Regions from separate parts of the Pseudomonas tructae genome, predicted to be linked through region 1. Evidence: predicted binding sites of a transcription regulator. Region 1 holds the regulator's gene; the other holds the start of a gene.
What was found. The regulator FliA, encoded in region 1, starts transcription of late flagellar genes. The targets are predictions, from matches to a motif close to CTAAAGTTTNNNNNNNNNNNGCCGNTAA.
Positions count from the first base shown of each region.

Region 2: a site for FliA is predicted at 1,515-1,542, ahead of EXN22_RS21545 (flagellar protein MotY). Genes of this name have one in related genera too.

Region 1 is NZ_CP035952.1:2,009,288-2,013,609, reverse strand. Features, by position in the region: gene EXN22_RS09325 (chemotaxis protein CheA) at 1-406, opposite strand, end outside; gene EXN22_RS09320 (protein phosphatase CheZ) at 419-1,207, opposite strand; gene EXN22_RS09315 (chemotaxis response regulator CheY) at 1,227-1,601, opposite strand; gene fliA (RNA polymerase sigma factor FliA) at 1,705-2,445, opposite strand; gene fleN (flagellar synthesis regulator FleN) at 2,442-3,275, opposite strand; gene flhF (flagellar biosynthesis protein FlhF) at 3,396-4,322, opposite strand, start outside.
Region 2 is NZ_CP035952.1:4,700,570-4,704,891, forward strand. Features, by position in the region: gene EXN22_RS21540 (argininosuccinate synthase) at 1-395, opposite strand, end outside; gene EXN22_RS21545 (flagellar protein MotY) at 525-1,478, opposite strand; gene pyrC (dihydroorotase) at 1,609-2,655, shown strand; gene rnt (ribonuclease T) at 2,712-3,323, shown strand; gene EXN22_RS21560 (peroxiredoxin) at 3,445-4,047, opposite strand; gene EXN22_RS21565 (bacterioferritin-associated ferredoxin) at 4,282-4,322, shown strand, end outside.

The DNA of each region.
Region 1 (4,322 bases):
GCGCTTCGTCTTCTCCGGCAGGCTCTGCCAGGCGCGACAGCGCCGCCAGCAGCTCAGGAGTGGCCGCAGTGATATCAGAACGCTCGCGCACCTGGCCGAACATGCTGTTGACCGTGTCCAGTGCTTCCAGGACCACGTCCATCAGTTCGGCATCAACGCGCCGGGCACCCTTGCGCAGGATGTCGAAGACGTTTTCGGCGATATGGCAGCACTCCACCAGCTCGTTGAGCTGGAGGAAGCCGGCGCCCCCTTTTACAGTGTGAAAACCGCGAAAGATCGCATTGAGCAAATCGGCATCATCCGGACGGCTTTCCAGCTCGACCAGTTGCTCGGACAGTTGCTCAAGAATTTCGCCGGCTTCTACCAGGAAATCCTGAAGGATTTCTTCATCGGCGCCGAAGCTCATTAAACGTGCTCCCTAAAAACCCAGACTGGACAGCAGATCGTCGACATCGTCCTGACCGGACACAACGTCTTCACGCTTATCGGCATGAATCTGCGGACCTTCACCCCGAGTCGGATGTTTTTCTTGATCTTTTTCAGCGCGCAGCTGCTGGTGGTCATGTTCGATACCGGCAAAACGGTCGACCTGGCTTGCCATCAGCACGAGCTTGAGCAGATTGCTTTCTACTTCGGTGACCAGCGTCGTGACGCGCTTGATCACCTGGCCGGTCAGGTCTTGGTAGTCCTGGGCCAGAAGAATGTCATTGAGGTGCCCGGCGACCTTGCGGTTGCCTTCCTCGCTGCGCGTCAGGAAACTGTCGACACGCTTGGCCAACTCACGGAACTCCGGCGCCGCCACTTCGCGGCGCATGAAACGCTGCCAGTCGACGCTCAGTTCCCTGGCTTCGTCGCTCAACGCGTTGAGAACCGGTGTACTGGCTTCGACCAGGTCCATGGTGCGATTGGCCGCGCCCTCGGTCAGCTTGACCACATAGGACAGGCGTTCGGTCGCGTCGGTAATCTGCGACACTTCCTCGGCCTGCGGCATGTGCGGGTCGATCTGGAAGCTGACGATCGCACTGTGCAACTCGCGGGTAAGTTTGCCGACTTCCTGGTACAGGCCTAGGTCACGGGTCTGGTTCAGCTGATGGATCAGTTGCACCGCGTCGCCGAACTTGCCTTTCTCAAGGCTGTCGACCAGTTCCTTGGCGTGCTTCTTGAGTGTCGACTCGAACTCGCCCAAGGATGATTGTGTTTGCTCCATAGCGCCCCCGTGGCGTACCTCAGCTATTGACGCGCTCGAAGATTTTTTCGATTTTTTCTTTCAGCACCTGGGCAGTGAACGGCTTGACCACATAGCCGTTGACTCCGGCCTGGGCGGCTTCGATGATCTGCTCGCGCTTGGCTTCGGCGGTCACCATCAGCACCGGCAGGTGTTTCAGGCGCTCATCAGCCCGTACCTTGCGCAGCAGGTCGATGCCGGACATGCCAGGCATGTTCCAGTCGGTCACCAGAAAATCGAAGTGGCCGCTTTCGAGCATCGGCAGCGCAGTGTTGCCGTCGTCGGCTTCCTGGGTGTTGGTAAAGCCCAGATCACGCAACAGGTTCTTGATGATCCGCCGCATCGTCGAGAAGTCGTCCACGATGAGGATTTTCATGTCTTTGTTCAATTAGACCTCCAAGCAGTCTTTAACGCGTTCAGCGCGGAACGCGCATTCAATCAATTCGGTACTGCATTTCACGACTGCATTGAACCGGTGTTCAACGCGCTCGCCATTCCCCCAGGCGACCACGCAAACGTGCCGCGCACTGGCTGTGCAACTGGCTGACGCGCGATTCGCTCACCCCCAGGACCTCACCGATCTCCTTGAGGTTGAGCTCTTCGTCGTAGTACAGCGCCAGCACCAGACGCTCACGTTCGGGCAGGTTGGCAATGGCATCGGCCAAGGCTGCCTGAAAACGCTCGTCTTCCAGGTCGCGCGAAGGCTCGAGCTGGGCACTGGCACCTCCCTCGTGCAGACCTTCATGTTCGCCGTCCTGCAGCAGGTCGTCGAAACTGAACAGGCGGCTGCCCAGGGTGTCATTCAAAATCCCGTAATAATCGTCGAGACTCAATTGAAGTTCGGCAGCAACTTCGTGATCTTTAGCGTCACGACCGGTTTTTGCTTCAATTGCACGAATCGCGTCACTGACCATGCGGGTATTGCGGTGTACCGAACGCGGTGCCCAATCGCCCTTGCGCACTTCATCGAGCATGGCCCCACGAATACGGATACCGGCATAGGTCTCGAAACTGGCACCCTTGCTCGCATCGTACTTGTTGGCGACTTCGAGCAAGCCGATCATCCCGGCCTGGATCAGATCCTCGACCTGAACACTGGCCGGCAGACGCGCCAGCAAGTGGTAGGCGATGCGCTTGACCAACGGCGCGTAACGCTCGATCAACTCGTACTGGGCGTCACGCGAAGCCTTGCTGTACATCCGATAACCGCTGGCGTTCATAGCACCGGACCTGCACTCGTCGGTTGCACCAGGCGTTCGACGAAGAACTCCAGGTGACCCCGTGGGTTGGCAGGCAGCGGCCAGGTGTCGACTTTCTGGGCAATGGCCTTGAATGCCAGCGCGCACTTGGAACGCGGGAAGGCTTCATAGACTGCTCGCTGCTTCTGCACCGCCTTGCGCACGCATTCGTCGTAAGGCACCGCGCCGACGTATTGTAGAGCGACATCCAGAAAGCGATCAGTGACCTTGGTCAACTTGGCGAACAGGTTGCGCCCCTCTTGAGGGCTCTGAGCCATGTTTGCCAGGACGCGGAAGCGGTTCATGCCGTAATCGCGATTGAGCAGCTTGATCAGGGCATAGGCATCGGTGATCGAGGTGGGCTCGTCGCAGACCACCAGCAACACCTCCTGGGCGGCGCGAACAAAGCTGACTACCGAGTCACCGATACCCGCAGCGGTGTCGATCACCAGCACATCGAGGTTGTCGCCGATCTCGCTGAAGGCCTGGATCAGTCCGGCATGCTGCGCCGGCGCCAGGTGCACCATGCTTTGCGTACCCGAAGCCGCCGGCACGATGCGTACGCCACCAGGGCCTTGCAGCAGCACTTCGCGCAGCTCGCAGCGGCCTTCGATGACGTCGGCCAGGGTACGTTTGGGCGTCAGGCCCAGCAGCACGTCGACGTTGGCCAGGCCCAGGTCGGCGTCCAGCAGCATGACCCGACGGCCAAGCTCAGCCAGCGCCAGCGACAGGTTCACTGACACGTTAGTCTTGCCGACGCCACCTTTGCCACCGGTCACGGCGATCACCTGTACGGGATGCATGCTACCCATGTTTGTTCTTTACCTTGTCTTACTTAGACCGAGGCCACATGACTGGGCTGCGCTTTCAACACCTGAAAAATGCCTGGCAGACCATTGATGTAGGTACTTTGCAACGTATTCATATTCACCTCAGCCCACGCGTTTGCCAGGGCTGTGGTAGAGATCAGCGAACATGTCGGCCATGGCCTCTTCGCTGGGCTCGTCCTGCATCTGCACACTCACTGCGCGGCTGACCAACTGGTGCCGGCGCGGCAGGTGCAGGTCGTCAGGAATGCGCGGGCCATCGGTAAGATAGGCCACAGGCAGTTCGTGACTGATTGCCAGGCTCAATACTTCGCCGAGGCTGGCGGTTTCATCTAGCTTGGTCAGGATGCAACCGGCCAGGCCACAGCGCTTGTAGCTGTGGTAGGCGGCGGTCAGCACCTGCTTCTGGCTGGTGGTTGCCAGCACCAGATAATTCTTGGCCTGAATCCCGCGCCCGGCAAGGGTTTCGAGCTGCATACGCAGGGCCGGGTCGCTGGCTTGCAGGCCAGCGGTGTCGATCAGCACCACACGCTTGCGCAGCAGCGGGTCGAGCGCCTGGGCCAGCGACTGGCCCGGATCGACATGCGTGACCGAGACATTGAGGATCCGCCCCAGGGTCTTGAGTTGCTCCTGGGCACCAATCCGGAAACTGTCCATGCTCACCAGGGCCAGGTTGTGTGCACCGTACTTGAGCACGTAGCGCGCAGCCAGTTTGGCCAGGGTAGTGGTCTTGCCCATGCCGGCCGGACCGACCATGGCAATGACACCGCCCTCTTCAATCGGTTCGATTTCCGGCACCTGAATCATCCGCGCCAGATGGGCCAGCAGCATGCGCCAGGCTTGCCGAGGCTCTTCGATGCCGGTCGTCAGGTCGAGCAACTCACGGGCAATCGGCCCGGACAGGCCTATACGCTGCAGGCGCCGCCACAGGTTGGCTTGCTGCGGTTTGTTGCCTTGCAACTGGCTCCAGGCCAGCGAGCCGAGCTGCACTTCCAGCAGTTCACGCAAGCCCGACAGCTCCGAACGCATCGA
Region 2 (4,322 bases), 2.7 Mb from region 1:
CCCAGTTCGAAACGGACCTGGTCGTTACCCTTGCCGGTCGCTCCATGGGAGATGGCGTCGGCCCCGGTTTCGTTGGCGATTTCGATCAGGCGCTTGGCGATCAGCGGACGAGCGATGGAAGTACCCAGCAGGTACTCGCCTTCATAGACGGTGTTGGCGCGGAACATCGGGAACACGAAGTCGCGTACGAACTCTTCGCGCAGGTCATCGATGTAGATTTCCTTGACGCCCATGGCCTGAGCCTTGGCGCGGGCCGGTTCGACCTCTTCGCCCTGACCCAGGTCAGCGGTGAAGGTCACCACTTCACAGTTGTAGGTATCCTGCAGCCACTTGAGAATCACCGAAGTATCAAGGCCGCCGGAATACGCCAGTACGACCTTTTTTACGTCCGCCATGCCATCACTCCACGGGGTTGTACGGAAAGCCGTCGATTCTACCGGCCTTGCGACAAAAATTACAGTGGGGCGACAGCTTGTGACGACAAAGCGACAAAAATTGTCGAGGCTGCGACGGACGGTCGCAGCTCAGGACTTGCTTGCAGGCTTCACCGTTTCAGTTGCGGCAGCCGGTGCAACCGGTGGCTTGGCCACAGGCTCGACAGGTTTTTCCTGCGGCTTTTCGACCGGCGTGACCCGATCCAGCTCAATGTTCACCCGCCGGTTGCGCGCGCGGTTGGCTGCACTGTTGTTGCTCGCCAGCGGATAGCGCTCGCCATGAAAGCGCAGGGTGATCTGCTCTTCGGGGACACCGTGGGCCTTGAGGTACTCCATGACCGCCAGCGCCCGGCGCCGGGACAGGTCACGGTTGGTCAGGCGATTGCCGCTGTTGTCGGAGTGACCGTCGAGTTGGATATGGTTGACCGTCGGGTCGGCCTTGAGGAAATCGAGGATTACATCCAGGCGTGCGCGGGCATCGCTGTCCAGGTCGATACCACCACCCGGAAAGCCGACCCGCGCCTGACGCACCTGGTCATAGTTCATCGGCAAGAGTTTCGCCGCACAGGCCTGGTAGTCCCCATAGGCCTTGCTGAACTTGACCGGCAGCACCCGCACTTCCATGGCCCGCCCGGCTTCGCCGGCGTAGTTGCGCACCACCGTGCTGCGGCCATCGAGCAGGCCATTGATCAGGCGGCTGGCCTGGCCCTGGGAGCTGGTAAAGAGCACGCCGCTGCGGGCCATGCGCACTGCCCCCAGGTTGATATCGCCACGCCCGGGCTGCCACGGCGCAGCCGCCGCCAGCAGGGTGGCGTTGCCGGTGCCGAGGACATTGCTGCTTGATCGCAATTGGAACGTCGGCTGCTCGCCGGCGCGACGAACGAACTCACCGCTGCCGAAATCGGCAATGGGTTGAACCAGCCGACATTCGAACTGATCGCCTTCGACCTTCCACTCGATGTTCTCCAGACGAGTCTGGAAGGTGAGTGCCATGGCGGGCATGCTGGCAAACACACTGAGCAGGGCTAGATAACGCTGGCGCACGGGCGGCTCCACAGATTTTCACGGTATACCTGCATGCTATCGGTCGAGCGCGGCAAAACTTGATAGCGAGTGCTCGTAACCGGCTTTTCCGGTAGCATTCACCTTGAGTTCGACCCGCCTGGAATCCCCAATGTCCGACCGCCTGACCCTCCTGCGTCCCGACGACTGGCACATCCATCTTCGTGATGGCGCTGTTTTGCCACATACCGTCGGCGACGTTGCGCGCACCTTTGCCCGCGCAATCATCATGCCCAACCTGGTACCACCGGTGCGCAATGCCGCCGAAGCCGCTGCCTACCGTGAGCGCATCCTCGCCGCACGCCCTGCCGGAAGCCGTTTCGAGCCGCTGATGGTGCTGTACCTCACCGACCGCACCCAGCCCGAGGAAATCCGCGCAGCCAAGGCCACAGGTTTTGTCCATGCTGCCAAGCTCTACCCGGCCGGTGCGACGACCAACTCCGATTCCGGCGTGACCAGCGTCGACAAGATCTTCCCGGTGCTCGAAGCCATGGCCGAGGTCGGCATGCTGCTGTTGGTCCACGGTGAGGTGACCCGCAGCGAAATCGACGTGTTCGACCGCGAGAAGCTGTTCATCGACGAACACCTGCGCCGAGTGGTCGAGCGCTTCCCGACCCTCAAGGTGGTGTTCGAGCACATTACCACCAGCGATGCCGTGCAGTTCGTCAACGAGGCTGCGGCCAACGTTGGCGCGACCATCACCGCCCAGCACCTGCTGTACAACCGCAACCACATGCTGGTGGGCGGGATTCGTCCGCACTTCTATTGCCTGCCGATCCTCAAGCGCAATACCCACCAGGTGGCCTTGCTGGACGCCGCCACCAGCGGCAACAGCAAGTTCTTCCTCGGCACCGACTCGGCCCCCCACGCCCAGCACGCCAAGGAAGCCGCCTGCGGCTGTGCCGGCTGCTACACCGCCTATGCCGCCATCGAGATGTACGCCGAGGCGTTCGAGCAGCGTAACGCACTGGACAAACTCGAAGGCTTCGCCAGCCTGCACGGCCCGGCCTTCTACGGCCTGCCGGCAAACACCGATACCATTACCCTGGTCCGCGACAGCTGGACCGCCCCAAGCAGCTTGCCGTTCGGCGAGCAGACCGTTATTCCGCTGCGCGCCGGTGAACAATTGCGCTGGCGCCTGCTGGAGGAAACTGAGTGAGCGAAGATCAGTACGAAGACGACCAGGAAGGTCATGGCGGCGGTCCGCGCCATCCAATGGCTGAACGCTTTCGCGGTTACCTGCCGGTAGTGGTCGACGTTGAAACCGGTGGTTTCAACAGCGCTACCGACGCCCTGCTGGAGATTGCCGCCGTCACCATCGGCATGGATGAGAAAGGCTTCCTGTTCCCGGAACACACCTATTTCTTCCGCGTCGAGCCCTTTGAAGGCGCCAACATCGAGCAAGCAGCCCTGGAGTTCACCGGGATCAAGCTTGACCACCCGCTGCGCATGGCGGTGAGCGAAGAGTCGGCCCTGACCGACATTTTCCGTGGCGTGCGCAAGGCACTGAAGGCCAACGGCTGCAAACGGGCGATCCTGGTCGGCCACAACAGCAGCTTCGACCTGGGCTTCCTCAACGCCGCCGTGGCCCGCCACGACATGAAGCGCAACCCGTTCCACCCGTTCTCAAGCTTCGACACCGCCACCCTGGCCGGTCTTGCCTATGGCCAGACCGTGCTGGCGCGGGCCTGCCAGAGCGCCGACATCGACTTCGATGGCCGTGAAGCGCACTCGGCGCGTTACGACACCGAGAAGACCGCCGAGCTGTTCTGCGGCATCGTCAACCGCTGGAAGGAAATGGGCGGCTGGCAGGACTTCAACGACTGATGTTGTAGGAGCGGGCTTGTCCCGCGATGCGGTGTAGCTGACAGAAAGCTATCGCGGGGCAAGCCCGCTCCTACAGGCATAAAAAAACCGGCCATCGAGGCCGGTTTTTTATGCCTGGCAATTACAGCTTGCCAGCGTTCTCGCTCAGGTAAGCGGCAACGCCTTCTGGCGAAGCGGTCATGCCCTTGTCGCCTTTTTTCCAGTTGGCAGGGCAGACTTCGCCGTGCTCTTCGTGGAATTGCAGGGCGTCAACCAGACGCAGCAGCTCGTCCATGTTACGGCCCAGCGGCAGGTCGTTGACGATCTGCGAGCGGACAACGCCCTTGTCGTCGATCAGGAAAGCGCCACGGAAAGCGACGCCGCCTTCGGACTCTACGTCGTAGGCCTTGGCGATGTCGTGCTTCATGTCAGCCGCCATGATGTACTGGACCTGACCGATGCCACCGGCATTGATCGGGGTGTTACGCCAGGCGTTGTGGGTGAAGTGCGAGTCGATCGACACCGCGATCACTTCAACGTTGCGCGCCTTGAATTCGGCCATGCGGTGATCCAGCGCGATCAGCTCGGACGGGCAGACGAAGGTGAAGTCCAGCGGGTAGAAGAACACCAGGCCGTACTTGCCCTTGATGGCCGAAGCCAGGTTGAAACTGTCGACGATTTCGCCGTTGCCCAGAACAGCTGGAACGGTGAAGTCCGGGGCATTTTTGCCAACGAGTACGCTCATGCGATATCTCCTGATGGGGTGGAATCATCTTGCACGGGCCAGCATGCAGCGGCCCGGCAGCGAAATGGCCGACCATCATACACCGCCCGGCGCTGCTCGCCGAGTTTCAGTCCGAATGCTCGACAATCTGCCGTCGGTCGCTCTAGCCCGGCCGTTGCAGAAAGAGCTTTGACAAGCATTCTCATTAACATTAAGCTTCTTCGCATTGAGCCTTTACCAGCGATGGTCAGCCCTATGTATGTGTGTCTTTGTGTTGGCGTGACCGACGGACAGAT